DNA from 3 places in the Janthinobacterium sp. SUN176 genome. Region 1 is predicted to be linked to each of the others. Evidence: predicted binding sites of a transcription regulator. Region 1 holds the regulator's gene; each other region holds the start of a gene.
The links. The regulator LexA, encoded in region 1, represses DNA repair genes until DNA is damaged. The targets are predictions, from matches to a motif close to ACTGTATNNNNATACAGT.
Positions count from the first base shown of each region.

Region 2: a site for LexA is predicted at 8,036-8,053, ahead of O3299_RS12460 (PA0069 family radical SAM protein). Genes of this name have one in related genera too.
Region 3: a site for LexA is predicted at 8,070-8,087, ahead of O3299_RS17220 (DNA topoisomerase IV subunit B). Genes of this name have one in related genera too.

Region 1 is NZ_JAPWIA010000001.1:2,958,241-2,968,662, forward strand. Features, by position in the region: gene O3299_RS13360 (inorganic phosphate transporter) at 1-792, opposite strand, end outside; gene O3299_RS13365 (DUF47 domain-containing protein) at 835-1,461, opposite strand; gene O3299_RS13370 (replicative DNA helicase) at 1,556-2,941, opposite strand; gene rplI (50S ribosomal protein L9) at 3,077-3,532, opposite strand; gene rpsR (30S ribosomal protein S18) at 3,560-3,850, opposite strand; gene priB (primosomal replication protein N) at 3,876-4,175, opposite strand; gene rpsF (30S ribosomal protein S6) at 4,196-4,585, opposite strand; gene lexA (transcriptional repressor LexA) at 4,861-5,496, shown strand; gene O3299_RS13400 (tetratricopeptide repeat protein) at 5,568-6,341, opposite strand; gene O3299_RS13405 (cystathionine gamma-synthase family protein) at 6,421-7,665, opposite strand; gene purF (amidophosphoribosyltransferase) at 7,709-9,232, opposite strand; gene O3299_RS13415 (CvpA family protein) at 9,271-9,759, opposite strand; gene O3299_RS13420 (SPOR domain-containing protein) at 9,780-10,422, opposite strand, start outside.
Region 2 is NZ_JAPWIA010000001.1:2,743,268-2,753,689, forward strand. Features, by position in the region: gene O3299_RS12435 (sigma 54-interacting transcriptional regulator) at 1-2,180, shown strand, start outside; gene O3299_RS12440 (DUF917 domain-containing protein) at 2,155-3,375, shown strand; gene O3299_RS12445 (aspartate/glutamate racemase family protein) at 3,372-4,085, shown strand; gene O3299_RS12450 (S8 family serine peptidase) at 4,381-6,291, shown strand; gene O3299_RS12455 (hypothetical protein) at 6,446-6,622, shown strand; gene O3299_RS12460 (PA0069 family radical SAM protein) at 6,831-7,973, opposite strand; gene O3299_RS12465 (tRNA-uridine aminocarboxypropyltransferase) at 8,102-8,809, opposite strand; gene O3299_RS12470 (methyl-accepting chemotaxis protein) at 8,896-10,422, opposite strand, start outside.
Region 3 is NZ_JAPWIA010000001.1:3,807,176-3,817,597, reverse strand. Features, by position in the region: gene parC (DNA topoisomerase IV subunit A) at 54-2,408, opposite strand; gene O3299_RS17230 (J domain-containing protein) at 2,457-4,271, opposite strand; gene O3299_RS17225 (molecular chaperone HscC) at 4,284-5,993, opposite strand; gene O3299_RS17220 (DNA topoisomerase IV subunit B) at 5,993-7,990, opposite strand; gene kdpF (K(+)-transporting ATPase subunit F) at 8,454-8,543, shown strand; gene kdpA (potassium-transporting ATPase subunit KdpA) at 8,543-10,348, shown strand; gene kdpB (potassium-transporting ATPase subunit KdpB) at 10,358-10,422, shown strand, end outside.

The sequences.
Region 1 (10,422 bases):
CGTTTCGGCGCAGAAGCCGCCGACCGGTTTCAACTTGGTGATCTTCTGACCCATGGTCTTGACGATGCGCCAGCCACCGAACAGGGTGCCGAAGCTGATGGCCGTGTAGCACGAGATGATGACCCACATCGGCGGCATGGCATCGGCCGCGCTCGAGTAACCGGCGGCGATCAGCAGCATCCAGATGATGCCGATGGTTTTTTGCGCATCGTTGCCGCCGTGGCCCAGGCTGTAGGCGGCCGCCGATACCAGTTGCAGGCGGCGGAACCACTTGTCGACCTTGCGCGGCGTCGAACGCACGAAGATCCACGACACGAGCAGCATCATGATGGAACCGAACACAAAGCCCAGCACCGGTGCGATCACGATGAAGGCCACCGTTTTCCACAGGCCGGCCGCGACCAGCGCGCCCGTGCCGGACTTGGCGACGGCGGCGCCCACCAGGCCGCCGATCAGCGCGTGCGAGGACGACGAAGGAATCCCGTAGTACCAGGTAAACAAATTCCAGAAGATGGCGCCCATCAGCGCGCCGAAGATCACGTACTGGTCGATCACCGCAGGGTCGATGGTTCCCTTTCCCACCGTGGCGGCCACGGTCAGCTGGTGGAACACGAAGATGGCGACGAAGTTGAACGTGGCGGCCATGGCAACCGCGGTCTGCGGTTTCAATACGCCCGTCGAGACCACCGTGGCGATCGCGTTGGCGGCATCGTGGAAGCCGTTCATGAAGTCAAACAGCAGTGCGAGGACGATCAACAGGCCTAGCACGTAGATGCTGATTTGTATGGTCATTGTAGTTTCTTTTCTGATTCTGGTTCAGGACAGGCCCAACGCTTACGCGTTTTCGACGATGATGCCTTCGATAATATTGGACACATCTTCGCAACGGTCGGTCACGGTTTCCAGAATTTCGTAGATCGCTTTCAGCTTGATCAGGTTGCGCACGTCCGGCTCGTCGCGGAACAGCTTGGACATGGCGGCGCGCATCACGTGGTCGGCGTCCGATTCCAGGCGGTCAATCTCTTCGCAGATGGCGACGATCTTGCGCGAGTTATCCATGTTGTGCAGCATGGCGACGGCGTCGCGCACTTTTTCGGTACAGGCCAGTACCAGTTCGGCCAGGCGCTTGGCTTCCGGCGTGACGGCCTTCAGGTCGTACAGCGAGACGGTTTGCGCCGCATCTTCCAGCAGGTCGAGGATGTCGTCCTGGCGCGTGATCAGCTGATGGATGTCATCGCGGTCGATCGGCGTGATGAAGGTCTTGTGCAGCATTTCCACGGTGGCGTAGGTGACTTTGTCCGCCTGTTTCTCGATGCTTTCGATCGCATGCACGCGGTTTTCCAGGTCATCGAAATTGGTCATCAGGCCGAGCATCTCTTTGGCGCCCTTGACGCACAATTCCGCGTGCTGGTTAAACAATTCAAAAAACTTGCCCTCAGTGGGCATCAAGCGTCCAAACATGTCATTCTCCGTTAAGCATTGAGTCGTGTTATTTACTACAGAAAGCCGCCCCTTTTGATGAAGGGGCGGCCAATGGAATATCAGTGCTGCTGTGTTAGTCGCCTTGGTAAAGCGCCAGGCCACCACTGTAATTGCCAAATTTGGTGTACTGCCCCATGAAGGTGAGGCGGATGCTGCCGATTGGACCGTTACGTTGTTTACCGATGATGATTTCGGCCGTTCCCTTGTCCGGCGAGTCGGGGTTATACACCTCGTCGCGGTAAATGAACAGGATCACGTCGGCATCCTGCTCAATAGCGCCCGATTCGCGCAAGTCGGACATGACAGGACGTTTGTTCGGGCGTTGCTCCAGCGAGCGGTTCAGCTGGGACAGCGCGATCACGGGGCAACCGAGTTCTTTCGCCAGGCCTTTCAAGCCCCGTGAAATCTCGGAAATCTCCGTGGCGCGGTTGTCGCCCGGCGTATTGGCCGACATCAGCTGCAAGTAATCGACGATGATCAGGCCCAGCTTGCCGCATTGACGCGACAAACGGCGCGAGCGGGCGCGCAACTCGATGGAATTCAAGGCCGGCGTTTCATCGATGTACAACTGCGCGTCGTTCATCTTCTGGATCGCATTCGTCAGGCGCGGCCAGTCTTCGTCATTCAGGCGGCCCGTGCGCAGGCGGTGCTGGTCGAGCTGTCCGACGGAGCCCAGCATACGCATGGCCAGCTGGGCGCCGCCCATCTCCATCGAGAACACAGCCACGGGCAAGCCGCTGTCGATGGCCACGTTTTCGCCGATGTTGACGGAAAACGCCGTCTTGCCCATCGATGGACGTCCCGCCACGATCACCAGGTCGCCCGGCTGCAGACCCGAGGTCATGCGGTCGAGGTCGATGAAACCGGTGGGCACGCCCGTGATTTCACTCTGGTTGTCGCGGCTGTACAGTTCGTCGATGCGCTCGACCACCTGCGTCAGCAGGGGCTGGATGGCGGTCCAGCCCTGGGCGCCGCGCGCGCCCTCTTCGGCGATGGCGAAAATCTTCGATTCGGCCTCGTCAAGCATCTGCTTGACTTCCTTGCCCTGCGGGCTGAAGGCCGTGCCGGAGATGTCGTCGGCGACGGTAATGAGTTTACGCAGCACGCCGCGGTCGCGCACGATCTCGGCGTAGCGCCGGATGTTCGCGGCCGATGGCGTATTTTGCGCCATGGCGTTCAGGTAAGCGAGTCCGCCCACATCATCGGCCTTGCCGAGCTGGGTCAGGGTTTCAAAAACAGTAATGACATCGGCTGGCTTGGAAGCGTTAACCATCTTGACGATTTGCTCGAAGATGATGCGATGGTCATAGCGATAGAAATCCTCCGCATGCATGAAGTCGGCGATGCGGTCATATGCGGCATTGTCGCGCAGCAGACCACCGATAACGGATTGTTCTGCTTCGATCGAATGCGGCGGAATACGGAGGGAATCCAGTTGCGGATCAGAGGGGGCGTTCATGGCGCGAATTATACCCGCTTCGGCGTGCTGGCAAAAATAAAGGGCTGAAATTGAGCGAAAAAAAGGCCACAAAAAAGCCGGGCGAACCCGGCTTTTCATAGTGCGGCAACGCTTGCGGGCCAGGCCCGCAGACGATTACGCGTTCGCGTCTGGAACGACAGCGATAACAACTTCCACAACCACGTCGGTGTGCAGAGCAACCGAAACGTTGTGCTCGCCAACGATCTTCAGCGGGCCGGTAGGCATGCGGATTTGTGCTTTTTCAACAGCAAAACCTTGCTTGGTCAGCGCTTCAGCGATGTCGAAGTTGGTGACGGAACCGAACAGACGGCCATCAACACCAGCTTTTTGAGCAACTTGAACGGTCAGGCCGCTCAGTTTTTCGCCCTGGGCTTGCGATGCGGCCAGTTTAGCGGCAGCAGCTTTTTCCAGTTCGGCGCGCTTGACTTCGAATTCAGCCACAGCGGTTGCCGTAGCACGACGTGCCAGGCGTTGCGGGATCAGGAAGTTACGTGCGTAACCGTCTTTGACTTTGACGACTTCGCCGAGGTTACCGACGTTAACAACTTTTTCTAACAGAATGATTTGCATAGTTCTTCTCCAGGAATATCTGACCGATTAAGCGTGGTGCAGATCGGTGTATGGCAGCAGCGCGAGGAAGCGAGCGCGCTTGATTGCGGTGTCAACTTGGCGCTGGTAGTGCGCTTTGGTACCGGTCAGGCGTGCTGGCATGATCTTGCCGTTTTCTTGGACGAAGTCTTTCAGCGTGTCGACGTCTTTGTAGTCGACTTGCTCAACGTGAGCTGCGGTGAAGCGGCAGAACTTCTTGCGTTTGAACAACGGGTTTTGCTGTTTGCGTTTTTCTTTAAGCTTGAGCTTATTTTTGTCGAACTTTTTACCGAATGCCATGTCAGGCTCCTGTATCTAAAATGCGCTAGTCAGAATTGACTGCACTAAAATCAATGATGTGAAACACCAAACTCTTGCTGTTGCGGCTCTTCCTTGCCAGGAAACCCGTGAACTGATACACACCGCCCAAGCTTGCCTGGCTGAACCGGCCTGAGATTTCGCCTGCGGCTAGCGCGGCAACATCAAACTCGGTCAAACGGGCAATTCCTGCTTCCATCTGCTGCGAACTGTGTTGCAATACTGCATTCACAATCGGCAACCCTGCCGGGGTATAGCGCAATATTTCGCGCTCGGCAATGATGGCGGTTACTTGTAGCTGGTTCAGCGCACGATCCTGGTCAAAAATTAAGCTGCTGCTGCGGCTGGAGCGGCTGCTGGTGCTTCGGTGCGGTGGCTTTTGGCCGCGTCTTCGCGTTGTACCGATTTCATCATCGGCGAAGGAGCTGTTTCAGCTTTCTTCATTTTAACGGTCAGGTGACGCAACACGGCATCATTGAATTTGAATGCTGTTTCCAACTCGACCAGGGTCTCGTTGTCGCATTCGATGTTCAGGCAGATGTAGTGTGCTTTAGGCAGCTTTTGGATCGAGTAAGCCATTTGACGGCGGCCCCAATCTTCCACGCGGTGAACCGAACCGCCGCGGGTGGTTACGCTGGCTTTGTAGCGTTCGATCATCGCGGGCACTTGCTCGCTTTGGTCCGGATGGACGATAAAGACTATTTCATAATGACGCATGCAAACTCCTTCAGGTCGGATTGATAATCGCCCACCCCGGCGTCAAGACGGGTGTGGGAAGGTCAGCCGAAGATTATAACCGCCTTTTGCAAACGTTTCAATCATTCCTTCCACATGGGCCCGAAAAGCCCGCGCGCCGCCGCGCTTTCCGTCCGTGGACAAGTATTTCTTGCGAAATTCGCCCAAAACACGGAAATCCCCTTGCATAGTGAACGATACTGTACAAAAATACAGACTGTTCATATAGACAGCATTTTAGTATGCACCCACTGCTCATGATCAAGCTGACAGCACGACAAGAACAAATCCTGAACCTGATCAAGGACGCGATTGAAAACACGGGCTTTCCTCCCACCCGTGCCGAAATCGCCAATGAACTGGGTTTCAAATCGGCCAATGCGGCCGAAGAGCATTTGCAGGCTCTGGCCCGCAAGGGCGCGATCGAGATTTCACCGGGCACATCGCGCGGCATCCGCCTGATCGGCGCCGCCGCCGAAGCGCTGCCATCGAAGGTGCCGGCAGCGCTGCTGATGTCGCTGCCGCTGATCGGCCGGGTAGCGGCCGGTTCGCCCATCCTGGCGCAGGAAAACCTGGAAGCGAGCTACAACGTCGATCCGGCCCTGTTTTCGGCCAAGCCTGACTTCCTGCTGAAGGTGCGCGGCTGGTCCATGCGCGACGCCGGCATCATGGATGGCGATTTGTTGGCCGTCAAGAAAGTCGACAGCGCCAAGAATGGCCAGATCGTCGTGGCCCGCATCGGCGACGAAGTCACCGTCAAGCGCTACAAGAAGACGGGTTCCGTCATCGAATTGCTGCCGGAAAACCCGGACTTCAAGGTGATTACCGTGTCGCCGGAAGATGAGTTTGCATTGGAAGGTTTGGCCGTCGGACTCATGCGCAGCTGGCATTAAGAGGGAAAGCGCTTGCAGCATACCTGCGAGCGCTTAATTCCCATCCTATTGAGCACATCGGCAAGACTGCCTTATTTGCTTGGCAAAGGACTGGTCACCCATTGCGGCGTGTTCGCGGTACGTGAGCGATTCAGTTCACTCATTTCATTTTCTGTCTGAATTTTTTTATTCTCCGCCAAGAGATACGCCTCTGTTTTGGAGTGCCACTCATCGCGCTGCGCCAAGATATTTTTTGCCAGCTCACGCCCTTCGGCACTCACCCTCGCATAGGCTGTATCCATGCGCAGCTTGGCCTTTTCAAATTCCTGCTCATTCATCAACGATTCAATATCAGAAGGAATGGCTTTGCCAGGCGGCAAAGAAGCATTCAAATTACTGACGAAGCTGTTATAGCACGCCATCCAGGCATCGACACTATCGGCCACATCTCTGATTTGACGCTTGGTTTGGGAGAATGCAGGAATCACCGGGGTAACGCACTTGACCTTACTCAAGGCAACATCCTCGCCGGCATATGAGTTGACATAGTAATCAATGTCACCTTTTCGCGCGACACGGTTAGCCATAAGGGCAAGCGCGGCTTCGGCATTCTTGTTGCCCGCCTTGGAGGCCTGCCCAAACCATTGTCCGGCTTGCGCGGCATCGACAGCCACTCCCTCACCATACAAATACATCTCGCCCAAATGAAATTGAGCCTCGGCATTCCCGGCCTGAGCCAACTTCTTGTACAAATCCAAGGCTTGCGGGTAAGCCTTGGATTGCAGGAATTTATTCGCATCCGTCAGATCATCAGCATAGACAGCGCAAGAAAACAATAAAAAAACACTAAATACAATTTTTTTCATTCCCACTCTCCGATTGAGAAAAAGACACATATGCTTTAATTACACTTAAATGTAATCTTTTTCTCAAAAAAGTGAAACCTTATTCTTCTTCCAACGCGTGCTTGAAGTCTTCCAGCAGATCCACCTCATCCTCGATACCCACCGACACACGGATCAGCGACTCGGCGATGCCCATGCTGGCGCGCCGCTCGGCACCCATCTCGTAGAAAATCGTGTGGGCGACGGGAATGACGAGGGTGCGCGTATCGCCGAGGTTGCTGGCGGGAATGGCAAGATTAAGACGATTGAGGAAATCGAAGCAGTCGATGCCATCCTTCAATTCAAAGCTGAACAGCGAACCATAGCTGCGGAACAAGTCCGTCGCCAGCGCGTGCTGCGGGTGCGACGCCAGGCCCGGGTAATGCACGGCCGCCACTCTCGGGTCGGCGGCCAGCATGGTCGCCAGCGCCAGCGCGTTCGAACAGGTACGGTCCATGCGCAAGGCCATGGTTTCCGCCCCGACGGCGATATGGTGCGCCGCTTCCGGCCCCAGAGAGGCGCCGAAATCGCGCAAGGCCTTGGCGCGGATTTGCGCGATGCCCCACTGTGCGGGCGCCGCCTTCTTGTAATTCTCGAAAATGTTCGGATACTGCGTCCAGTTGAACACGCCCGTATCCGTCAAGCTGCCGCCCAGCGCATTGCCGTGGCCGCCGATGGATTTCGTCAAGGCATTGACCACCAGGCCCGCGCCCACGGCTTTCGGACGGAACAGGTATGGCGTCGTCATCGTATTGTCGACGATGTACAGGATGCCCTTCTCGCGGCACAAGTCACCGATCTTCTTCAGGTCGGCGATCTGCGTGCGCGGATTGGCAATAGTTTCCACAAAAATAATCCGCGTGGCCGGCGTGATGGCGGCCGCCACATTGGCCACGTCGGTGGCGTCGACGAACGACACGGCGATGCCCTGCCCCGTCACCGTTTGCCACAGGCTGTTGGTGTTGCCAAACAAAAAGGCCGACGATACGACATGGTCGCCCGCGCGCAGCAAGGATTGCACCACGGCACCGATGGCGCCCATGCCGGTGGCGAAGCACAGGGTCGCCACGCCGTCTTCCATCTTGTTGACCTTGTCTTCCAGCGCGGAAACGGTCGGGTTGCCCTGGCGGCCATAGCGGAAACCCGGCTCCTTGCCCTGGAACACGGAAGCGAGCTGGCGCGCATCGGCGTAACCAAAGGCAACGGAAGTGTGCACGGGCTTGTGCAGGGAGCCATGTTCGATGCCCTTGCGGCGGTCGTTATGCAGGATGGTGGTGGTAAAGCCGTAGTTTTTTTTATCGTTCATGATCGCAGAGAAAAAAATGCCCGGCATCGGCCGGGCAGCTTACTTATGCTTCTGTTGTCGCCAGGTTCAGGTTCAGCTGGGAACGCGGCGTATCTTCGGGCGCTGCCGCCTTCGGATGGTGACGCGCATATTCCAGGCGGTCCAGGTATTCCTGCGACACGTCGCCCGTCACGTACACGCCATCGAAGCACGATGCCTCGAAGTTGGTCAGGGCCGGGTTGACGTCGGCGATGGCCTGTTTCAGCGCGCCGATATCCTGGTACACGAGGTAATCGGCCGTGATTTCGCGGCACACTTCTTCCGTCGTGCGGCCGTAGGCGATCAGTTCGTCGCGCGTCGGCATGTCGATGCCGTACACGTTCGGGTAGATTACCGGTGGCGCGGCCGAAGCGAAGATGACCTTCGTCGCGCCCGCTTCGCGCGCCATCTGCACGATTTCACGGCTGGTGGTGCCGCGCACGATGGAATCGTCGACCAGCAGCACCACTTTATCCTTGAATTCGGACGGGATCGCGTTGAGCTTCTGGCGCACGGATTTCTTGCGCGCCGCCTGGCCCGGCATGATGAAGGTGCGGCCGATGTAGCGGTTCTTGATGAAGCCTTCGCGGTACTCGATGTTCAGCGCCATGGCCAGCTGGATGGCGGCCGGCCGCGAGGAATCGGGAATCGGCATGACCACGTCGATATGTACGCCAGGCAATTCAGCGCGGATCTTTTCGGCCAGGTACTCGCCCATTTTCAGGCGCGTGGCGTACACGGAGGCGCCGTCGATGACGGAATCGGGACGGGCCAGGTAGACGAATTCGAACACGCACGGGTTCAGGCTGGCATTGTCGGCGCACTGGGCGCTGTGCAATTGCTTGTCAGCATCGATGAAGACGGCTTCGCCGGGACCGATATCGCGCACGAAGCGGAAGCCCATGCCTTCCAGGGCCACGGATTCGGAAGCGATCAGGTACTCAGGACCTTGTTCCGTTTCATTGATGCCCAGGCACAGCGGACGGATGCCATGCGGGTCGCGGAAGGCCAGCAAGCCCACGCCGGCGATTTGCGCGACGGCAGCGTAACCGCCCTTGACGCGGCGGTTCAGCACGGTAACGGCCTTGAAGATGGCTTCCGGGTCCAGGTTCAGGCCCGTCGTCGCTTCCTGGATTTCATGCGCCAGCACGTTGAGCAGCACTTCCGAATCGGAATCGGTATTGATGTGGCGGCGGTCGTTCTTGAACATTTCCAGCTTCAACTGTTCCCAGTTGGTCAGGTTGCCATTGTGCGCCAAGGTGATGCCGAACGGCGCATTCACATAAAACGGCTGTGCTTCCTCTTCGCTCGACGAACCGGCCGTCGGGTAGCGGCAATGGCCGATGCCCGTCGTGCCTTGCAGCGAACGCATGTTGCGCGTACGGAAGACGTCACGCACGAGGCCATTGGCCTTGTGCATGGAAAACATACTGCTGTGATTGGTCGCAATCCCTGCCGCGTCCTGACCGCGATGTTGCAGGAGCAACAATGCATCATAGAGCAATTGATTGACAGGTTGATGGGAAACGACGCCGACGATGCCACACATGGTGTGCTCCTAAACTGTGCTACTGATTTTAAAAAAATTCAAAATTTCACATGCTGCGCGTAAGCGGCAGGCAGATAAGGCTTGATGGCGCGCGCGCCCTGTTCCGCGAGCGGGCTGAGCTGCGCGTTTTTCCAGAATGGCTGCTGCGGTATGGACGTCATGCCACACAAGATGACGGCGGTCAGCACGATCACAAGGCCCCGCGCCACGCCGAACAGGCTGCCCAGGGTGCGGTCGGCCAGGCTCAGGCCCGTCACCTTGACCAGCGCGTCGACCGTCATGGACAGCAATCCCATCAAAATGCGCACACCGATGAACAGCACCACGAAGGCCAGCAACAATCGGATGGCTTCGCCCGGCACGGCTTCCGGCAGGAATTTCGCCAGCGTGGCGCCATAGGCATTGGCAATGACGAAAGCCACGATCCAGCTGACCAATGACAGTATTTCCTTGACCAGGCCACGCATCATGCTGATCAGCACGGACGTCACCAGCACGAACAGCACTAGGTAATCGAAAATCGTCACGCCCGTTCAGCCTTGCAACATCACGCCGGTACCAGGCTGCCGCCCAGGCCCAGCTTTTGCAGCTTGGCGCGGGTCTTTTCGGCGTCTTCGCGGCTGCCGAACGGTCCCACGCGCACGCGGATGCGTTCGCCCGCCGGGCTGGAGACTTTCTGCGTGTACGACTTGATGCCCGCTTCGCGCAGCTTGTCCTGCAATTCGTCAACCTTGTCCTGCGTCGCCAGCGCCGCCACCTGCACCACGAACTTGCCGCTGCCGGCGTCGTGCGCCTTGTCCTGCACCTTCTCTTGCGGCTTGTCCTGCGGCTTGCCTTCCAGGATGGCCAGCGCGCGCGCGGCATCGTCGGCCGATTGCGCCGGCTTGGCAGGCTTCGGCTCGGGCTTGGCTTCCGGTTTTACTTCATGCTTGGGCTCAGGCTTGGACTCGTGTTTCGGCTCGGCCTTGGGTTCCGGCTTGGTTTCGTGCTTCGGTTCCGGTTTTGGCTCCACCTTGACCGGCTTGGGCTCGGGTTTCGGTTCCACGTAGGCTGGCTTGACCGGCGCAGGCTGGACGGCGGCCAGCACGGGTGCCGGTGCAGGCGTCGGCTTGGCCGCAGGCGGCAGCGGCGCGTCGACGATTTCCTCGGACTGGTCCAGGCCATTCGATGCGGCCCGGGCCGGAACGGCC
Region 2 (10,422 bases), 210 kb from region 1:
GCAAGGAAATCATCGCCCAGCTCGTGCATCGGCAAAGCGGCGATCCCGGCGCGCCCTTTGTCGATCTCAACTGCGGCGCCCTGCCGGAACACCTGATCGATGCCGAACTCTTCGGCCATACCAAGGGGGCGTTTACGGGGGCGCTGAGCAGCCGCGCCGGTTTTTTCGCCCAGGCGGGACAAGGCACGCTGTTTCTCGATGAAATCGGCGAATTGCCGCTGGCGGTACAGAGCAAGCTGCTGCGCGTGCTCGAATCGCGCTGTTTCCGGCCGCTGGGCGGCGGCGATACCCAGCCGTTCAACGGCCGCATCGTGGCCGCCACCCATTGCGACCTGGCCGCGATGGTGCAGGCGGGCCGTTTCCGCGAAGACTTGTATTACCGGCTGGCGGTATTGAAACTCGACGTGCCGGGCCTGGACCAGCGCCGCGGCGACGTCGCCGCCCTCGCCGCGCACTTTGCCGGGCAGCAAAAGCGCCCCATCCGCTTTACCGCCACCGCCATGGAACGCCTGGGCCGGCATGCCTGGCCCGGGCATATCCGCGAACTGCGCAACCTGGTGGAACGGCTGTCGATACTGGCCGAATCTGCGCTGATCGACGCCCACAGCCTGGAAGCCTTCCTGTCGGCGGGCAGGCCGCAGGACGCCGATCACACGCTGCTGGCGGAAGCCCTCATGCGGCTGGACGGAGACGACAAGCTGGCGGCCGCCGAACAATTGCTGATCGACTATGCGATGCGCCTTGCCGATGGCAACAAGACGACCGCGGCCCGCCACCTGGGCATCAACCGCAAGGTCATCGAACGCCGCGTGCATGGCGACGAGGAGCGCAGCAATTTCGCCCGCGTCTGCCTGCTGGAGGGACGCGCGCTGATCGAGGCGGCCCGCTTCAAGGAGGCCATCGAAGTGTTGCGCCGCGGCCTCACCTTGCTGGCCGCCGATGCGCATCCCTGCACCGCGCGCCGCCTGAGCTGCGACCTGCACCGCTGGCTGGCGATTTCACACCGCGGCATCAGCGGCTGGCAAAGCACCGAAGCGCTCGCCTGCTACCAGCAGGCATTGCAGGAAGCGGCGGCGCTGGGCGACGAGGTGGAAATCACCGCCCTGCGGTTCGGCATCTGGAGTTCGCAACTGATGGCGCTGGACCTGGTGGCGGCGCGGGCAACGGCGCAAGACATGCTGCAGCGGGCGCAAGCGATAGGCGACACGGACTTGCTGTCGCAGGCCCACCTGGCCCTGGCCAACACGCTGTTCTGGCTCGGCGACTACCGCGAGACGCTGGCCTGCCTGGCGCGCGGACACCTGCTGTGCGGCGCGGCAGCGGCCGACACGGGCGGACAGGGCCTGGACATCGCCGCGCTGTCGACCACGTTCGAAGGCCTGTCCTGCTTCCAGAGCGGCGCCTTCCGCCGCGCGCGCGCGGTGATGGAACACCTGGCGTTGCGCGGCGGCGCCGACAACCCGCACCCCTTCCATCGCGCCATCGCGCTGCAAGGCGCCGCGTGGCTGGCCTGCATGTTCGAGGACTGGGTCCGGCTGGCAAGCCTGGCGGCGGACCTGCAAACCGTCGCCAGCGAATACGGCTATCAATTCTACCTGGGGGTGGGGCAGATATTCCATGCCTGCGCATTGGCAACAGGCAACATCCATGCGCAGACCGAACAGCGCATCGCCGACGGCTACCAGCACTACATGCTGTGCGAAGGCGGCATGCTCTTCCATTCATTCCAAGCCTGGAAGCGGGGCGAACTGCTGCTGTCGGCAGGCCAGCCATCGCAAGCCCGGCAACTGCTGCACGGCGCCATCGAACTGGCGCTGGAACATGGCGAACGGGCCTACCTGGTCGAATTGCTCGACATGCATGCCCGGACGTGGATCGCGGTGGGCGACCTGGACAACGCGGAACGCGAACTGGGCAGTGCGCTGTCGACCGCCAAGGCGCTGGGCGCCGCGGCCGGCAGCCTGCTGGTGGCGACCCGACTGGCGCAACTGCTGCTGCAGCGCGGCCGCCGGCACGAAGCACTCGATCACCTCACGCGCGCCTTGCGCGGCGTGGAACGCGACACGGCTTTTCCCCGGTTTGCCCAGGCGCTGCAGTTGCAGGCCGTCCTGGCGCAAACCATTTCCATGCCATGCCAACCTGAGGACCCGCAACATGAGCTATGTGCTGAACCACGATGACCTTGAATCGCTGTTGCTGGGCGCCTGCTTCTTCGGCAGCGGCGGCGGCGGCACGCTCGCTTCCGCGCGCAGCCTGCTGGCCCAGTTCCACGCCGGCGATTATTATCCGGACGCCCAGGTGCGCGTGGTCAGCGTCGACGAAGCCACCGCTGGCGAAACGGTCATGGTGGCTTACCTGGGTTCGCCCGTGGCGATCAATGGCGCCCATTTTCCGCAGGGTCCCGTCGACGCCGTGCTCGCCGTCAGGGAGCGCCTGGCGCTGGAAAATCGCACCTTGGCCTACCTGGCACCGCCCGAGAGCGGCGCGCTGGGGTTTCTCGTCGCCTGCCTGGTCGCCGCCCGCCTGGGCCTGGCCGTGATCGACGCCGACGGAGCCGGCCGCGCCGTTCCCTCGCTGCCCCAGCTGACGTATGCGGCCGCGCACGTCAATCCGCGCCCCGCCTTCCTCGTCAGCCAGACGGGGCTGCGCGTGGAACTCGACGTCCAGCCCAGCCAGGGCGTGAACGGCGCCCATGCCCACCAGCAAGACGTGGCAACGATCATCGACCAGATGATGCGCCCCATCGTCTCGCAGGCCGATTTCAAGCAGTTCGGCGGCCTGGCCATGTGGATCATGGCGCCGGCGGAGCTGGCCCGGGCGCTGCCCGTGCGTGGCACCCTGGGACGCGCGCTGCGCCTGGGCCGCGAACTGCAGGCAGGCCGCTTGCGCAGCGCGGAAGAACTGGTCGATTATCTTGCGCGGCAATGCGACATGCGCGCCTGGCCCCTGTTTCCACAGGGCACGTTCGTCGCCGCCGAAGTCGACTCGCGCAATGGCTTCGACCTGGGCAAGATCACCATCCGCGCGGGTGAACGGCTCTGCACGGTCCTGTACCAGAACGAATCGCTGCTGGCCTGGGACAGCAGCCGCAGCACGCCCCTCTGCATGGCGCCCGACACCATCAGTTACTTTGTCGAGGGCGATGGCCAGGCCGTGTATTCGAATGGCGACTTGCTGCTGCCGGACGGCACGCTCAACCCGGCCTTGATGCAGCGCAAGGTGACGCTGCTGGGCCTGCAAGCCCATCCGGCATTGCGGGAACGGGACGGCCTGATACTCGACAGCTTCATGCAATTGATCAACGCCATCGGCTACCTGGGACCCTACATGCCGCTCACTGGCAACGCCGGCGCAGCGGCAGGGAGCGCCGCATGAAGCCGCTGCGCATCTGCATCGTGGCGCCGGTGGCCACGTCCATCTACAACCAGCGCCTGCTCGACGCCATCGAGCCCGTGATGCCGCCCGATGTCGAAGTGTCCGTGCGCAATATTTCTACTGGGAACGACTGCATCGAATACCGCGTCGACTGGCTGCAAAACGGCTATCCGGTGGTGCAGCTGGCCAGGGAAGTCGAACGCGAAGGCTATGACGGCATCTGGCTCAGCGACTTCGACATGTGCGGCGTGGAAGCAGCGCGCGAAGTGATCGACATCCCCATCCTCGGCGGCTTCCCGCCCGCCGCCTTTACCGCGCTGGCCCTCAGCCAGCGCCTGTCGATCATGACGATACTGCCCAGCACGCTCGCCATGCAGCAGGGCCACATGCAGACCTACGGCTTGCAGGACAGCTTCGCCTCCATCCGCTCCATCGACTGTTCCGTCGCCGACCTCGGCCAGCTGGACACGGTGGTCGAAAAAACCTTCAAGGCCGCCATGCGGGCCGTGCAGGAAGACGGCGCCCAGTCCATCTTGCTGGGCTGCACAGGATTTGTCGGCGTCGCCGCGCGCGTCAGCGCGCTGCTGGAAGACGCGCTGCACACCTATGTGCCGGTCATCGATCCGAACCAGGCAGGCTTCAGCTTCCTGGTGTCCCTCGTGCGCATGCGCCTGCGGCCCAGCCGCGCCTGCTACAGCAAGGATAGCTGAACCGCCGCACGCGCCCGCGTCACGCCATGCCGTGTCCCGGGCGCTCCCTTCCCGTCCTTGCCGCCTGCCGTTTTCGTCCATCCCGCTCAACAAGAGTGGACGATATCCGCCAACATTATTGCAGCACGACAATGCAACTCCGCCCCATCCCTTGAAAATCAAGCACTTGGCCTTCTGGCACGCCCCTTGCTCAAGATCATGCTATCGGCGCTTGAGCAGCAGGCGCCGCAGCAGGCGGGCGGAGCACCTCAAGCGGTGCGCCGCCCGCCCTCCAGGACCCAGCAAGGAGCACCGCGTGCCGACGACCATGGAAGTATCCACCACCCACGACAGCCTGGCCAATCATGGCTTGCTGCACGGCCTGGCTGCCTTACAGGATGGCAACACCGGCTGTGCCGACATCTGCATCGCCGTGCTCGACGGTCCCGTCGATACCAGCCACCCTTGCTTTGCCGGCGCCAGGCTGCAACTGCTCGACACGCTCGCCACGGGTGCCAGCGGCCGCGGCCGGGCATCGCAACACGGCACCCATGTCGCCAGCATCATCTTTGGCCAGCCGGGCAGTCCCGTCACGGGCCTGGCCCCCCATTGTCGGGGCTTGATCCTGCCCATCTTTGCCGACCGCGCCGACGGCGCACTGACGCAATGCACGCAGCTCGACCTGGCCCGCGCCATCACCCAGGCCGTCGAGCACGGCGCGCACATCATCAATGTGAGCGGCGGCGAACTGTCCGACAGCGGCGCCGCCGACGGCCTGCTGCAAAAAGCCATACAGCTGTGCCATGAACGCAACGTCCTGCTGGTCGCCGCGGCAGGCAACGACGGCTGCGATTGCCTGCACATCCCCGCCTCCATCAAATACACGCTGGTCGTCGGCGCACTGGACCGGCAAGGCGCGCCCATGCCCAACAGCAACTGGGGCGAGGCCTATCGCGCGCGCGGCATCATGGCGCCCGGTACCGACATCCTCGGCGCCGCTCCCGCAGGGCGCGTGCGGCTCAGCAGCGGCACCAGCTTTGCCACCCCGATCGTCTCGGCCATCGCAGCCTTGCTGCTATGCCGGCAACACCAACATGGGGATCGTCCTGACCCTCGTGGAGTTTGCAGCGCATTGCTGCAAAGCGCAACGCGTTGCAACACCAATGGCGAGCTGGACTGTCGCCGCCTCCTGACTGGGACATTGAATGTGCCGGGCGCCACTCAACTATTATTAAAAGGGAAAATTGAAATGTCAGACGATACTGTGATTGAAGCGAGCCCAGCCAATGCCGACACTTCCGCGCAGGCGCATCCGCTCAGCATTCCCATGCTGGAAACCCCCTCCCTGGCCAACCTTGCGGGCCCTTCCGGCGCGACGCGGCAAGGCATCGCCGCTTCCGGCATCGATGCCTCCGATTGCGGCTGCGGCGGCAGCGCCAAGGGCCCGACCCTGGTGTATGCGCTGGGCAACCTGGGCGTCGACTTCGGCAGCGAAGCGCGCCGCGATTCCTTCGTCCAGGCCATGCCATCGGACAGGAACAATCCGAGCGATCCGCAGCAATTGATCGAATTCCTGCGCGCAAAGCCATATTTCCGCCAATCGCTGACCTGGACCGTCAACCTGGACGCCACGCCGATTTACGCGGTCGTCCCCGTCGGTCCGTATGCCGACATGACCTATGAACTGCTGTTCGAGGCCTATGTCGGCACCATCGATGGCCTGGTCGTCATGAATTCGTTTCCCGGCGTAATCTCGGGCGCCGCCAGGCTGATGTCCGGCCAGGTCGTTCCCGTGATCCAGCCGGCCATCCGGGGCATGTTCAGCTGGAATGTGCCGCAGCTGATCGACAGCCTGATGGCGGTGCAGGACAGCCTGGACATCAACAGCAGCAACACAGGCGCGCGCCTGGAAAACTTCCTGAACCGCATCTATTACGACTTCCGCAACCTGGGCGTCACGGGCATGGACCGTGCGCTCAACTTCTCGGCCACGAATGCCATGCAAGCGGCGGAAATGCTGGCCAAGACCACGGGCATGCAGCTCGATACCATCGTCGTGCAACAGAGTCCCGTGTGCCGCCCGGGCTCCGAGTGCTACGACATCATCATGACCTTCTTCAACCCGGAAAACCTGCAGGTAGCCAACACGGTCGCCCGCTTCGCCGTCGACGTCAGCGATGTGATACCGGTCAGCGTCGGCGCAGTGCGCTACTGGTCGCAACGCTGACGTCAACAGCATTTGAATTGTCGGGGCACGTGGGCGCAGCGATGCGTGCACGCGCTTCAGCATACGGTCGTTGGCGGGAAACGATCAGCACCGTACTTCGGTACGCACACCCATTGCCGTTGCCCGCGGCGGCGCCACCACAAGGAGTTTTAAAATGAACAATCTGCCATTGCAAGCCAAAGCCGTACAACGCAGCCCCAGCATCTCCGCCATCAGCCAGGGTGTCGCCCCTTCCAGCATTCCCTGCACCCTGTGCAAAGCGGCTTGCGGCGCCTTGAGCGGCACCGCACAGCAACTCTGCCTGATGGCTTGCAACGCCACCGTTTGCTGATCAAGCCAGCAAGATCGAGCCGTTCCGGCTAAGCCCGGCATGCCTGCGGGCGATGAGTTTCTCGTCGCCCGCTCCCCCTGCCGGCATCACCCACGACGGACGCAGGACGGCGATGCGACCCGCCACCAAGCCCGCCTGTTTCGCGCAGTACGCATGCCCTTGCGCGTGCCCTTGTCAACGCACAAGCCCGCGCCCCGTACTGCTTGCGCTAAAACAAATCCAGCTGCCCCGCATTACCTTTTTTTACTTTTGCCCCCAGCGGCGGCACCACCAACGGCCGGCGGAACTGCGTGCAATCGAGCTGCTTGAAGCGGCCGCCCTTGCCATGCAAACCCAGCCGGTGCACGGCTTTCTCGAAACGCTGGCGGATGAGGTCAGCCCACACGCCCTCGCCCCGCATGCGCGTACCGAACGCGCTGTCGTAATCCTTGCCGCCACGCATTTCGCGCACCCGGTTCATCACGCGCTGGGCCCGTTCCGGGAAGTGCGCTTCCAGCCATTGCTGGAACAGCGGGCTCACTTCCCACGGCAGGCGCAGCACCACGTAATGGGCGTGGATGGCGCCCGCGTCGCGCACGGCTTCGAGCAGCTGCTCGATTTCCGGTTCCGTCACGAACGGGATGATGGGCGCGATGCTCACGCCCACGGGGATGCCCGCCTCCGTCAGGGTGCGGATGGTGCGCAGCCGCCGCGCCGGAGCGGCCGCGCGCGGCTCCAGGGTGCGCGCGATGGCCGGGTCGAGCGTGGTGACAGTGACGGCCACGGCCGCCAGGCGCCTGGCCGCCATCGGCGCCAGAATGTCGATATCGCGCTCGATCAGCGACGATTTCGTGATCAGCGCCACGGGGTGGTCGCACTCGTGCAGCACTTCCAGCACGCGCCGCGTCAGTTGCCGTTCGCGCTCGCACGGCTGATACGCATCCGTGTTCACGCCCAGGGCGATCGGTTCGGGCACATAGGAGGGCTTGGCCAGTTCGCGGCGCAAGAGTTCGGGGGCGTTCACCTTGGCATAGATGCGGCTTTCGAAGTCCAGGCCCGGCGACAGGCCCAGATAGCTGTGCGTGGGGCGGGCAAAGCAATAAATGCAGCCGTGTTCGCAACCCCGATACGGATTCAAGGAAACATTGAACGGCAAGTCGGGCGAAGCGTTGCGCGTGAGAATGGTGCGCGCCTGCTCGTCGCTGACCTGCGTCTTCCAGGTGGGAGGCGCCGCCTCCCCGGCCGCCTCATCCAGGCCGCCCACGCCCCAGCCATCATCGAAACCGCCGCGCGCGTGCACCTCGTAGCGCCCTTGCAGGTTCGACACGGCGCCGCGGCCCTTGTGGGCTTTCAGCGATTGCGGCGGCAACATGGCTTGCCCGGCGAAGCTGTCATCGTGCTCTGGAATGATTGCTTTCATGAACGGCCCCATCAACTGTATATACGTACAGTATACTATGCCGCTGCGCGGGCAAGATCAAGGGCTGGCGTGATGCCGTTTCAAGCTTTTTCACCGTGCGGCATGACATAGCTCAACTGCTGTGCGACAAAGCCGTCAAATGCCGCGATCAGGGGAACGAAGCGGGCCGCGTCCTGCTCCAACTGCATCAGGGCATAGCACGTCGCTTCCAGGGTCGATAACTGGTCTGGCGCGTGCGCCTTGCGGATCAGGTAATGGGAAGCGGGCGTGTCGCGCAGGGGCAGGCGCGGCAGCTGTTGCAACGGGGGATTCAGATACAGCATCTTGCGGCTCTTGCGCCAGGTGGCGTCCAGCACCACCAGCCGCACGCGGGCAAGATCGAGCAAGCTGGCAGGGTCGAGCGCCGGCGGCGGGGCGATGCCCAGCGAACGGTCGCCGGGCGTCTCCGGGTACAGCAGCACATTGTGCTTGTCAGCCAGCAATTCGGCGAGCGTATCGGGGGCAAACTGCTCGCCCGTCAGCATGCGGCTGTTCGGCAGGCTCAAGTGCAGCAGGCGGGCACTGCCCTTGGCATTGTGCACTTCCAGCGGATGCTGCAGAATCAGCACTTCCACCGCGTGGGAAACGGGGGCGATCCAGCGGCAGATGCAGCTGGAGACGGCGCGCAGGCAGGCTGGGCAGCGCGCGCGTTTGGCCGGTTCAGCCAGGGAAGACGATGCAGCGCCAGGACTGGCGGGATGGCTGGCGGGATGATTTGAGCTAGGGCTGGAGGTACGGCGGGTGGTCATGGCGGAGCGCGTTCGCGGCTGTCTTCAAGCCGCGATTGTAGCGCCCGCGCCATGCCAAGGGGGAAACTGCGCTTAAGAATCCGTGCTTAAAACTCTTCCCATTCGTCGGCGCCGGAGGCCACCGGCGTCTTCGGCGTGCGTGCGCGCACCGCGTCCGCTTGCGCCACCTTGTCCGGCGAGGTCGCAGTCACGGTGGGTGCTGGCGCGCGGGATGCTGGCGCGCGTCGCATGGCGGGCTGCGTGGCGGGCCGCGTGGCAGCCGCTACTGGCGCAGGCGCCGTCACGGACGGGCTGCTACGGGCGGCAGCATATTGCTGCGTGGCATCGAGCTTGAACACGCCCACGACCTCGGCCAGCCTGGCCGCCTGTTCCTGCATGGATTCGGCCGCCGCGGCTGCTTCTTCCACCAGGGCCGCGTTTTGCTGCGTCACCTGGTCCATCTGGCCGATGGCCTGGTTGACTTGTTCGATGCCGGCGCGCTGTTCATCGCTGGCGTCGGTGATCTGGTTCATGATCTGCGTCACGTGGCTGATGCTTTGCACGATCTCGTCCATGGTGCGGCCCGCCTTGTCCACCAGTTGCGAACCGGCCTCGACCTTTTGCACGGAATCGTCGATCAAGCCCTTGATTTCCTTGGCTGCCGCGCTGGAACGCTGCGCCAGGTTGCGCACTTCGGAGGCCACGACGGCAAAGCCGCGGCCCTGTTCACCGGCCCTGGCCGCTTCCACGGCCGCGTTCAGGGCCAGGATATTCGTCTGGAAGGCGATGGCGTCGATGACGCTGATGATGTCGACAATCTTGCGCGAGGAATCGTTGATCGAGCCCATGGTGCTGACCACTTCCGACACCACCACGCCGCCCTTGCTGGCGATCTGCGAAGCGTCGATGGCCAGCTGGTTGGCGCTGCGCGCATTGTCCGCATTGAGTTTCACGGTGGAGGTCAGCTCTTCCATGGACGACGCCGTCTCTTCCAGCGAGCTGGCCTGCTCTTCCGTGCGTGACGACAAGTCCAGGTTGCCGGCGGCAATTTCGCTCGACGCCGTGCTGATCGATTCGGTACCGGCGCGCACCTGGCCCACGATACTCACCAGTTTATCGTTCATGTTTTTCAGCGCATGCATCAATTGCCCCGTCTCGTCGCGGCTTTCCACGACGATATGGCTGGTCAGGTCGCCAGCGGAAACGGCTTCCGCCACCTCGACGGCACGCGTGATGGGACGCGTGATCGAGCGCGTGATCCAGTAGGCGCAGGCGATACCCAGCAAGATGGCCACCACGCCCAGCGAGATCAGCAGCATGCGGCCATTTTCGTAGCGCGAACGGATTTGCGCGGCCGTTTCATCGAGCAATTTGGCTTCCAGCAATTCCAGCTTCTTCAGCGACGCCAGGTAGATGTCGCGCTTGACGGCCATGTCGCCTTCGTACAGGCGCTTGCCCAGTTCCAGGTCGCCCACATTCTTGGCCTTGAACACATTCTTGCGCACTTCCGTGTAGGCCTTGCGCGTGCTTAATACTTCCTGGTACAGCGCCTGCTCGTCCGTGTTCAGCTCGCTCTTGCCGATATCGTTCTGGATTTCCGTGGCGCGTGCAGACGAGACCGCCATTTCCTGTTC
Region 3 (10,422 bases), 850 kb from region 1:
ACGGGCGAAAAAAAAGACAGGCGAACCTGTCTTTTCATATAACTTGATGGCGGTCAGCCGATGGCCGCCATGGATACCGGTTTCAGCTTGGCCGCCAGCGCCTTGCCCTTCTTCGCGCGCTTGCCGAAGTGTTCGGCCAGGGCCGTGGCGCCCAGCGACGCATCCTGCGGTTTCGAGGCCCGGCCGATGCCCGAGACCACCACGCCGCGCTGGGTGATCGGCTGCACGGCCAGCAGCTTGTCCTTGGCATCGAGGTCGATCAGCTTGACGCCCGTGCCGCCCTTGGACAGGGTTTTCATTTCATCGAGGCCGAACACCAGCAGGCGCGCGCCTTCCGTCAGGCAGGCCAGGGCACTGGCTGCCTCGGGAATGACTTTGGGCGCCAGAGGCACGTCACCGTCGTCCAGGGTGATGAAGGCCTTGCCGCCTTTCAGACGGCTCGTCATGTCGCCCGCCTTGGCGATGAAGCCGTAGCCGGCGCTCGACGCCAGCAGCAAGCTGGTGGCGCCATTGCCCGCAAAGTAATGGAGGATGCGCACGGCGTTGCCGGGCGTGCCGCCGCTCAGGTCGCACAAGGTCGTGATCGGTACGCCGTCGCCGCGCGCGTTGGGCAGCGCCGAGACGGGGACCGAGTAAATCTTGCCGTTGTTGCCAAAGCCCAGCAGGGTATCGACCGTGCGGCACTCGAAGGCGCCATGCAGGCTGTCGCCGGCCTTGAACGTGAATTGCGCCGCATCGTGGCCGATACCGGTGCGCGCGCGCACCCAGCCTTTCTCCGAAATGATGACGGTGACGGGTTCATCGACCACCTTCTGTTCGGCCACGGCTTTCTGCGCTTCCTCGATCAGGGTGCGGCGCGCGTCGCCGAACTGCTTGGCGTCCGCTTCGATTTCGCGGATGATGGCGCGCTTCATCGATCCCGGGTTGTCGAGCAGGTCTTGCAGCGATTTTTCTTCCTTGCGCAGCTCGGCCAGTTCCTGCTGGATATTGATCGTTTCCAGGCGCGCCAGCTGGCGCAGGCGGATTTCCAGGATATCGTCAGCTTGGCGTTCGGACAGTTTGAACGCGTCGATCAGGGCCGCCTTCGGCTCATCCGAATTGCGGATGATCTGGATCACCTTGTCGATATTGAGCAGGATCGCTTCGCGCCCTTCCAGGATATGGATGCGGTCCTTGACCTTGCCCAGTTTGTAGCCGGTGCGGCGCGTGACGGTCTCGAAGCGGAAATCGATCCACTCGCGCAGGATGTCGCCCAGGCCTTTCTGGCGCGGACGGCCATCGCCGCCGATCATCACCAGGTTGATCGAGGTCGACGATTCCAGCGACGTATGCGCCAGCAGCATCAGCATGAACTCCGTCTGGTCCTGGTTCTTCGATTTCGGTTCGAACACGAGGCGCACGGGCGCGGCGCGGCCCGATTCGTCGCGGATGGTGTCGAGCGAATTGAGGATCAGCGCCTTCAGGGCCACCTGGTCCGGCGACAGCGCCTTCTTGCCCAGCTTGATCTTTGGATTCGTCAGTTCCTCGATTTCTTCCAGCACCTTTTGCGACGAGGTACCGGGCGGCAGTTCCGTCACGACGGCTTGCCACTGGCCGCGCGCCAGCTCTTCGATCTTCCAGCGCGCGCGCACCTTCATGCTGCCACGGCCGCTCGCGTACATGTCCTGGATTTGCGATGGCGGCGTGATGATCTGGCCGCCGCCGGGGAAGTCCGGACCGGGAATGATGGCCATCAGTTCGGCGTGCGTGATCTTCGGATCGCGGATCATGGCGACAGCCGCCTTGGCCACTTCCGCCAGGTTGTGCGACGGGATTTCCGTCGCCAGGCCCACGGCGATGCCGGAGGCGCCGTTCAGCAGCACCATCGGCAGGCGCGCCGGCAGCAGCTTCGGTTCTTCTGTCGAACCGTCGTAGTTGGGCTGGAAATCCACCGTGCCCATGCCGATTTCATCCATCAGCAGCTTGGCGATCGGCGTCAGGCGCGCTTCCGTGTAACGCATGGCCGCGGCGCCGTCGCCGTCGCGCGAGCCGAAGTTGCCCTGGCCATCGATCAGTGGGTAGCGCAGCGAGAAATCCTGCGCCATGCGCACCAGCGCGTCGTACACGGACTGGTCGCCATGCGGATGCAGTTTACCCAGCACGTCGCCGACCACGGCCGCCGATTTGCGCGGCTTCGCCGTGGAATTCAAGCCCAGCTCATTCATCGCATACAGGATGCGGCGCTGTACGGGCTTCTGGCCGTCGCACACGTCGGGCAGGGCGCGGCCCTTGACGACGGAGATGGCGTAGTCGAGATAGGCGCGCTCGGCGAAGGTGGACAGGGTCAGCGCTTCGCCGTCGAATACCGGTTCATCCGGCTCGATCGGCTCAGGCTGGGCATCGTCAAATAAATTGGTTTGTGTGGACATGGCGCTTGTTTCGGTGTTAAGTGGTTGCGGTTGAATTCGTGGAGCTGATTATGACAGCCCGGATTTGGAAAAGGACTTGCCGTACGTCAGATACATGTAGCGCAAGGTCAAATAGAGCACGGCCAGGGCCAGTTCGACGCTGTTATGCATCATCGGCATGGCGCGGATGGCCGGGGCTTGGCTGGCCAGCACGAAAGTGGCGATGGACGGCACCAGTACCACCGGCCAGATCGTCTTCCATTTGAAATCGCTGGGGGAAAACAGCAAGCCGGCACACGACCAGACATACAGCGCGGAGCCGACGAAGGCGGCCGGCAGCAGTTGCAAGTACAGTTGCAGCAGCAAGCCCGTGCAGCCGATCAGCCATGCCGCGCGCAGGCGGGGCAAGAGCGCCTCTGGCCAGCCGCAATCGCCATACAGACCGGTGGCGCTGCGCAGGGCCAGCGCCGCCAGGCAAAACATCAATGGCATGGCATCGCCGATGGCCAGCGTCGCCGGACCTTTGCCGCTCATGAACATGGCCGCGAACAACGACAGGCCCAGGCACAGGAACAGCAGCATGCCATGTAGCAACTGGCGGTTCATCGCATACGCGAGCAGGGCCGATGCGCACAGGCCGGCCGCAGTGACGAGGCGCATGGTATCGCCGCGTTCGGGCAGGAACAGCAGCAAGGCCAGCACGAGGTAGGGCACGATCCAGCCCAGTTGCCGCAAGCCTGGCCGCTGCCACAGCACGGGCAGGCGTTCCTGCAGCGTTTCCTGCAGCGCTTCCAGGTGCGCGAACAGGGGCACCGGCCAGCGCAAGGCATGCATGGCCAGCAGGGAAAAGGCGAGCGCCTGGAAGCCCAGCAGGCTGGCATAGGCAGCCGTGTCGCCGAGCTTGAAGCCTGCCGCATCGAGCACACCCGCGAGCATGAAGTGCAGCATGAAACCCAGGCCACCCGAGGCCAGCGCCGTCTGCTTGAAGTAGCGTTTGGCATGGACGGCGTGTTCCCACTGCTCGAACAGGTCTGTATCGAGCTTGCAGGCCAGCATCTCGCTGTGCTGCCAGCGTATCGCGTGCAGCAGTTCGCGCAGCTGCAGCGTGAATTTGCGGTCGAACAGCTGGCGCGCGTAGGCGCTGGGCGGCTGCTGCGACATGATGCAGTCCAGGCCGGGGTAGCTGTCGCGGTTGTCGCTGAAATGGGCGAACGAGCGGTCTGCCCGGTAGCGCTGCACGGCGCCGCGCACCAGGTCCGCATGGCTGCGCGCCAGGTAGGAAAAGTCGCGGTCCCAGCCCAGCTGCTCGAACAGGGCCTGGCGCAGCGCCAGGTCATAGCCGGTGCTGGCGCAATAGCGCAGCGCACACAGGTCGAATTCCTCGCGTACGTCGAGGTTCAGCATGGCGTCGTCCTGCAGCATGCCGGCCAGCACGTCGCCGACATCCGCATGCCGCGTCAGCACCAGGCAGCCTTGCCACAGGTTGGCCGCTTCCTGCGCCGGGTCGATGGCGACCACGCCCCATTGCTCCGGCGGCGGTGCGGGCTCCTGGGCAATGATGCCCCACAGTTCCGCAGGTGCTTCCTGCGCTTCCTGCACCGCCTCGTCGATGACGCCCCACAGGTCTACCGGTTCCATGGGCGGCGCTTCTGGCGCTTCCGCCGCTGCCGCTTCGGCCGCTGGCGGTTCCGGAAATTCCTCGGCAAACAGGTGCGCATGGCGCAGCGCGTATTCATATGCTTCGCGCAGTTCCTGGAAGGCAGCCGGATCGTCTTCGGGACGCGTCACCTTCAGGCGTTTCGCATATGCGCGCTTGAGGGCGCGCTCGTCGCCCGTCGGCTCCGTGCCCAGGATATCCCACAGGCTGCGCTGCCCGTTGTGCATGCCGCCGTCCATTTACAGGAAGCTCTCGCTCTCGACCTGGCGCAACACCTCGTCGAGCGCCTGGCGCGCCTTGCGGATGGTGCTCGGGTCCTGCGTTTCCAGCGCCGCCTGGAAATTGGCCGTGTGCGCCGCCAGGTATTGGCGCACGTCGCCCAGCGACTGTTCGTACAATCGGTCGGCGCGCGTGACCAGGGTGCGGTTTTCCATCTGCTCGCGGGGGTGGATCTTCAGGTCGGCCAGTTCCGCAAAGCGCTGCTCGATCTGTTCCGGCGTCATCACGCCCGCATTGTCGCTGATGACCATCTTGTGCTTTTCCTGCGTGGCCAGCACCGTCACTTCCGCTTCCAGCACGCCGCTGACGTCATAGGTGAAGCGCACGTCGATGCCGATCTCGCCCGCCTTTTTCGCGGGTATCGGGAAGCTGATCTTGCCGAGGAAGACGTTGTCGGCCACCAGGCGCGACTCGCCCTGGAAGATCGCCACGTTGATTTCCTTCTGGTTGTCGTAGATGGTGGTGATGTTTTCCGTGCGCGAGACAGGCACCACGGAATTGCGCTCGATGATGGGCAGGTAATGCCCGCCTTCATACTGGTTCGCGCCGACCTGGCGCGAAATCGAAATGCCCAGCGAGTACGGAGCCACGTCCGTCATGACCACTTCGTCGAGGGCGGAGTCGCGCATCTTGAGGCCCGCCTGCACGGCGGCGCCCAGTGCCACGGCTTCGTCCGGGTCCAGGTGGATGGCGGGGAAGCGGCCGAACATGCGCGAGACGAGTTTACGCACCAGCGGCATGCGCGTGGCGCCGCCGGCCAGCACCACTTCATTCAATTCCGCGGCGCGGATGGTGGCGTCGCGCAGCGCCCGTTCCACGGGCAGACGCAGGCGGGCCAGCAGCGGTTCGCACAGCTGCGCCAGCTTGTCTTCGTTGATCTCCCAGCTGTATTCCTTGTCCTGGTAGCGCGTGGCCATGCGCACGGACGGCTGTTCCGACAGCAGGCGCTTGACGCGCTCGGCTTCATCGCGCAGCAGCTGCTGCTGGCGCGGGTCGAACAGGCGGCTGCCGGCGGCGTCGCGCAAGCCGCTACCTTCCAGAAAGGCGTCGACCAGCACGGTGACGAAGTCTTCGCCGCCCAGAAAATTGTCGCCGGCCGAGGCGCGCACTTCCATCACGCCTTCGAATAGCTCTAGGATCGACACGTCAAACGTGCCGCCGCCCAGGTCGAAGATGAGGAATTTGCTTTCCTGTTCCTTGTCGCGGATGCCGTAGGCCAGCGCGGCGGCCGTCGGCTCGTTGAGCAGGCGCTCCACGCGCAAGCCCGCCAGTTGTCCCGCGATGCGCGTGGCCTTGCGCTGTGCATCGCTGAAATACGCGGGAACCGTAATGATGGCTTCCTCGACCTTGTGCCCCAAAAAGGCTTCGGCATCTTCCTTCAGCGCGCGCAGCACCATCGACGATAGTTCCTCCGGACGGAATTGCTGCGTGCCGAGGGTGATCTTCTTTTCGCTGCCCATGTAGCGCTTGAAGACGGCTGCCGTCAGCTGCGGGTGCGTCTGCAGGCGCTCGCGCGCGGCGCGGCCCACCAGCACGGTGCCGTCGTCATCGATGCTCACGCACGACGGCGTCAGGTGTTCACCAAGCGCATTCGGGATGATGGAAGCCTTGCCGTCGCGCCAGATGGCGACCAGGCTGTTGGTGGTGCCCAGGTCGATGCCGATGATCATCAGATATCCGCCTCCGCTTCATTGCCGTGTTCTTCGATCCAGGCGCGGCGTCCAGCTGCTTCGCCTTTGCCCATCAACATATTGAAGCGGGAGGCCGAGGCCATGTGGTCTACTTCACCGAGCGTGACGGGCAGCAGGCGGCGCGTGTCCGGGTTCATCGTCGTTTCCCACAGCTGCTCGGCGTTCATCTCGCCCAGGCCCTTGAAGCGCGAGATCGACCAGGCGCCCTGTTTCACGCCTTCCTTGCGCAGCTTGTCCTCGATGGCGAGCAGTTCGCCGTCGTCGAGCGCATAGATCTTTTGCATCGGCTTCTTGCCGCGCGCGGGCGCATCCACGCGGTACAACGGCGGGCGGGCGATGCAGATGTGGCCCTTGTTGATCAGCGCCGGGAAGTGCTTGAAGAAGAGCGTCAGCAGTAGTACCTGGATGTGCGAGCCATCCACGTCCGCATCGGACAGGATGCAAATCTTGCCATAGCGCAGGCCGGACAAATCGGGCGTGTCGCCCACGCTGTGCGGATCGACGCCGATGGCCACGGCGATATCGTGGATTTCGTTATTCGCGAACAGGCGGTCGCGGTCCGTTTCCCACGAGTTCAACACCTTGCCGCGCAGGGGCAGAATCGCCTGGAATTCCTTGTCGCGGCCCATCTTGGCCGAGCCGCCCGCCGAGTCGCCCTCGACGAGGAACAGTTCATTGCGCGTGATGTCCGACGATTCGCAGTCGGTCAGCTTGCCCGGCAAGACGGCCACGCCCGAGGATTTTTTCTTTTCCACTTTTTGCAGCGAGCGCTGGCGCGATTGCGCCTGCTTGATCACCAGCTCGGCCAGCTTCTTGCCGTAGTCGACGTGCTGGTTCAGCCACAGTTCCAGCGGCGGCTTGGTGAAGGTCGAGACGAGGCGCACGGCGTCGCGCGAGTTCAGGCGCTCCTTGATTTGGCCCTGGAATTGCGGGTCCAGCACCTTCGCCGACAGCACGAAGGAAGCGCGCGCAAACACGTCTTCCGGCAGCAATTTGACGCCTTTCGGCAGCAGCGAGTGCATTTCGACGAAGTTTTTGACGGCGCCGAACAGGCCGTCGCGCAAGCCCGATTCGTGCGTGCCGCCATTCGAGGTGGGGATCAGGTTGACGTACGATTCGCGCACGATGGCGCCTTCTTCCGTCCACGCCACGACCCAGGCCGCGCCTTCGCCTTCGGCAAAGCCTTCCGAGTCCGGGCCCGCATACTGCGCGCCTTCGAACAGGGGAATCAGGGTTTCGCCATTCGATACCTGCGCCAGCGTTTCGGTCAGGTAGCCGCGCAAGCCTTCCGCGTACTGCCAGGTTTGCGTATCGCCCGTTTTCGCGTTGGTGAGGGTGACGGTGACGCCCGGCAGCAGCACGGCTTTCGAGCGCAGCAGGCGTTGCAGCTCGGTTTGCGAGATGTTCGGCGAATCAAAGTATTTGGCATCGGGCCAGGCGGTGACGCGCGTGCCTGACTTCTTGCCGTCGCGCGGGGCGGGGCGGGAGCTCAGGGGCTCGATCACGTCGCCGTTGGCAAACACCATATGGTGCAAGCCGTTGCCGTCGCTTTCCTTGCGCCAGACGGTGATTTCCAGGCGCGTCGACAGCGCATTGGTGACGGACACGCCGACGCCATGCAAGCCGCCCGAGAACGCATAGGCGCCGCCAGAACCCTTGTCGAACTTGCCGCCCGCGTGCAGCCGCGTAAACACGATTTCCACCGTCGGGACGCCTTCTTCCGGGTGCAGGCCGACGGGAATGCCGCGGCCATTGTCTTCGACGGTGATGCTGCCATCCGTGTTTTGCGTCACGGCGATATGCGTGCAGTGACCGCCCAGCGCCTCGTCGGAGGCATTGTCGATCACTTCCTGAATGATGTGCAGCGGATTTTCAGTGCGGGTGTACATCCCCGGGCGCTGCTTGACGGGTTCCAGTCCTTTCAGGACACGGATGGATGATTCGCTGTAGTCGGATGCTGGTTTTTTAGTGGCCATACGTGTTCAAGCTAAGTAAAGACAGTGGTTGGAACGCCAGGCCAGGGCACTGCGGGGCACAGTGACAGCGGCGGCGATAACTGTATGAATATACAGTATATCCCGTCCAGCGTCACTGGGGGAGGGCAGTGCGGCAGGCTTGGCGTCCTTGTGCGGACGCTCGCGCATTCTATCTTGTCCCGCGAGCAATAGCGCTACTCCAAGGCAACAACAGTGCGCCGCGTGCGTGGTTTGGCGCCCATTGTGAAGGATTTTATGCGGTAAAGCGCCCGTTTTTACATCTTGTTTACAGCTGCCTCCCCAGTCTTTACGAATTTTTTAGACCCTTTTGGCTAATCTGCTCACTATCAAAACAAACCTGAATGAGGGTGGGAATGGATCTCGTGTATCTCGGCTTGATTGCCGTGTTTTTCGTCGTGGCGGCCGGCTTTGCCGTCGCCTGCGACAAATTAGGGAGCGTCAAATGAACGCGTTTTATGTGCTGGGCGCCGTCGTGTCGGCTGGCCTGCTCGTGTACCTGCTGGTCGCGCTGCTGAAGGCGGAGGAACTGTGATGACGACGCAATCGATATTGTTATTGGTGGCCTTCCTGGCCGTGCTGCTGGCCGCCGGCTATCCGCTGGGCCTGTACATGGCCAGGGTGGCTGGCGATGGCCCCGTGCGCGGCCTGGGCTGGCTGCAAAAGCTGGAAAACCTGCTGTACCGCTGGTCCGGCCTGCCCGCCGACAAGGCCATGGGCTGGAAAAGCTATGCCATCGCCCTGATTGTCTTCAATACCGTGGGCGCCGTCTTCGTCTACGGCCTGCAGCGCCTGCAGGGCTTCTTGCCCTTGAATCCCCAGGGTCTCGGCGCCGTCAGCCCCGATTCCTCGTTCAATACCACCGTCAGTTTCGTCGCCAATACCAACTGGCAGGGCTACGGCGGCGAACAGACCATGAGCTACCTGACCCAGATGCTGGGCATGGCATGCCAGAACTTCTTTTCGGCGGCCACCGGCATCGCCGTGATCTTCGCGCTGGTGCGCGGCTTCGCCTCGCGCTCGGGCAAATCGATCGGCAATTTCTGGGTCGACCTGGTGCGCTCGACTCTGTATATCCTGCTGCCGCTGTCCCTGGCCCTGTCCGTCGTCTTCATGGGCGAAGGCATGATCCAGAATTTTTCCGCCTACAAGGAAGTGACCCTGCTCGACCACGTGGCGTATGAAACGCCGAAAGTGACGGCCGACGGCCAGCCCGTGCTGGATGCCGCCGGCAAGCCCGTGATGGAAGCGCAAGTGGCGGCCACGCAGACGATCGCCATGGGCCCTGTCGCGTCGCAGGAGTCGATCAAGCTGCTGGGCACGAATGGCGGCGGCTTCTTCAATGCCAATTCCTCGCACCCGTATGAAAACCCCACCGTGCTGTCGAACTTCCTGCAGATGCTGGCCATCTTCATCATCCCCGCCGGCCTGTGCTTCACCTTTGGCCGCATGGTGGGCGACATGCGCCAGGGCTGGGCCGTGCTGGCCGCCATGACCTTGATCTTTGTCGTCATGACGGCCGGCGTGATGAGCGCCGAGCAGCAAGCCAATCCCGCCTTGCAAGGCCTGGGCCTGGACCAGCAGGCCAGCAGCCTGCAATCGGGTGGCAATATGGAAGGCAAGGAAACGCGCTTCGGCATCAGCTCCTCGACCCTGTTCGCGGCGGTGACGACGGCCGCATCGTGCGGCGCCGTCAATTCCATGCACGACTCCTACATGCCCCTGGGCGGCATGGTGCCGCTGCTGCTGATGCAGTTCGGTGAAGTGATCTTCGGCGGCGTGGGCACGGGCCTGTACGGCATGCTGATGTTCGCCATCCTGGCCGTCTTCATCGCCGGCCTGATGATAGGCCGCACGCCTGAATACCTGGGCAAAAAAATCCAGGCCTATGAAATGAAGATGGTGTCGCTGGCCATCCTGATTACGCCAGCCCTCGTATTGACGGGCACGGCGATCGCCGTGATGGTCGAACCGGGCAAGATCGGCGTGGCCAATCCGGGCGCGCACGGCTTCTCGGAAATCCTCTACGCCTTCACGTCGGCGGCCAACAACAACGGCAGCGCGTTTGCCGGCCTGTCCGCGAACACGCCGTTCTACAACGTGATGCTGGCGATCGCCATGTGGTTCGGCCGCTTCGGCGTGATCGTGCCCGTGCTGGCGGTGGCCGGTTCGCTGGCGGCCAAGCAGCGCCTGTCGGCCAATGCCGGCACCATGCCCACGCACGGCCCCATGTTCATCGGCTTGCTGATCGGCGTTGTCGTGCTTGTCGGCGTTTTGAATTACGTTCCCGCGCTGGCCCTGGGCCCGATCGTCGAACACCTGCAACTTTTCATCAAATAAGAGGCTACCATGTCACGCACAAGCCTGACCTTGTTCGATTCCGCACTGATCGGCCCCGCCGTCGTCGACGCGTT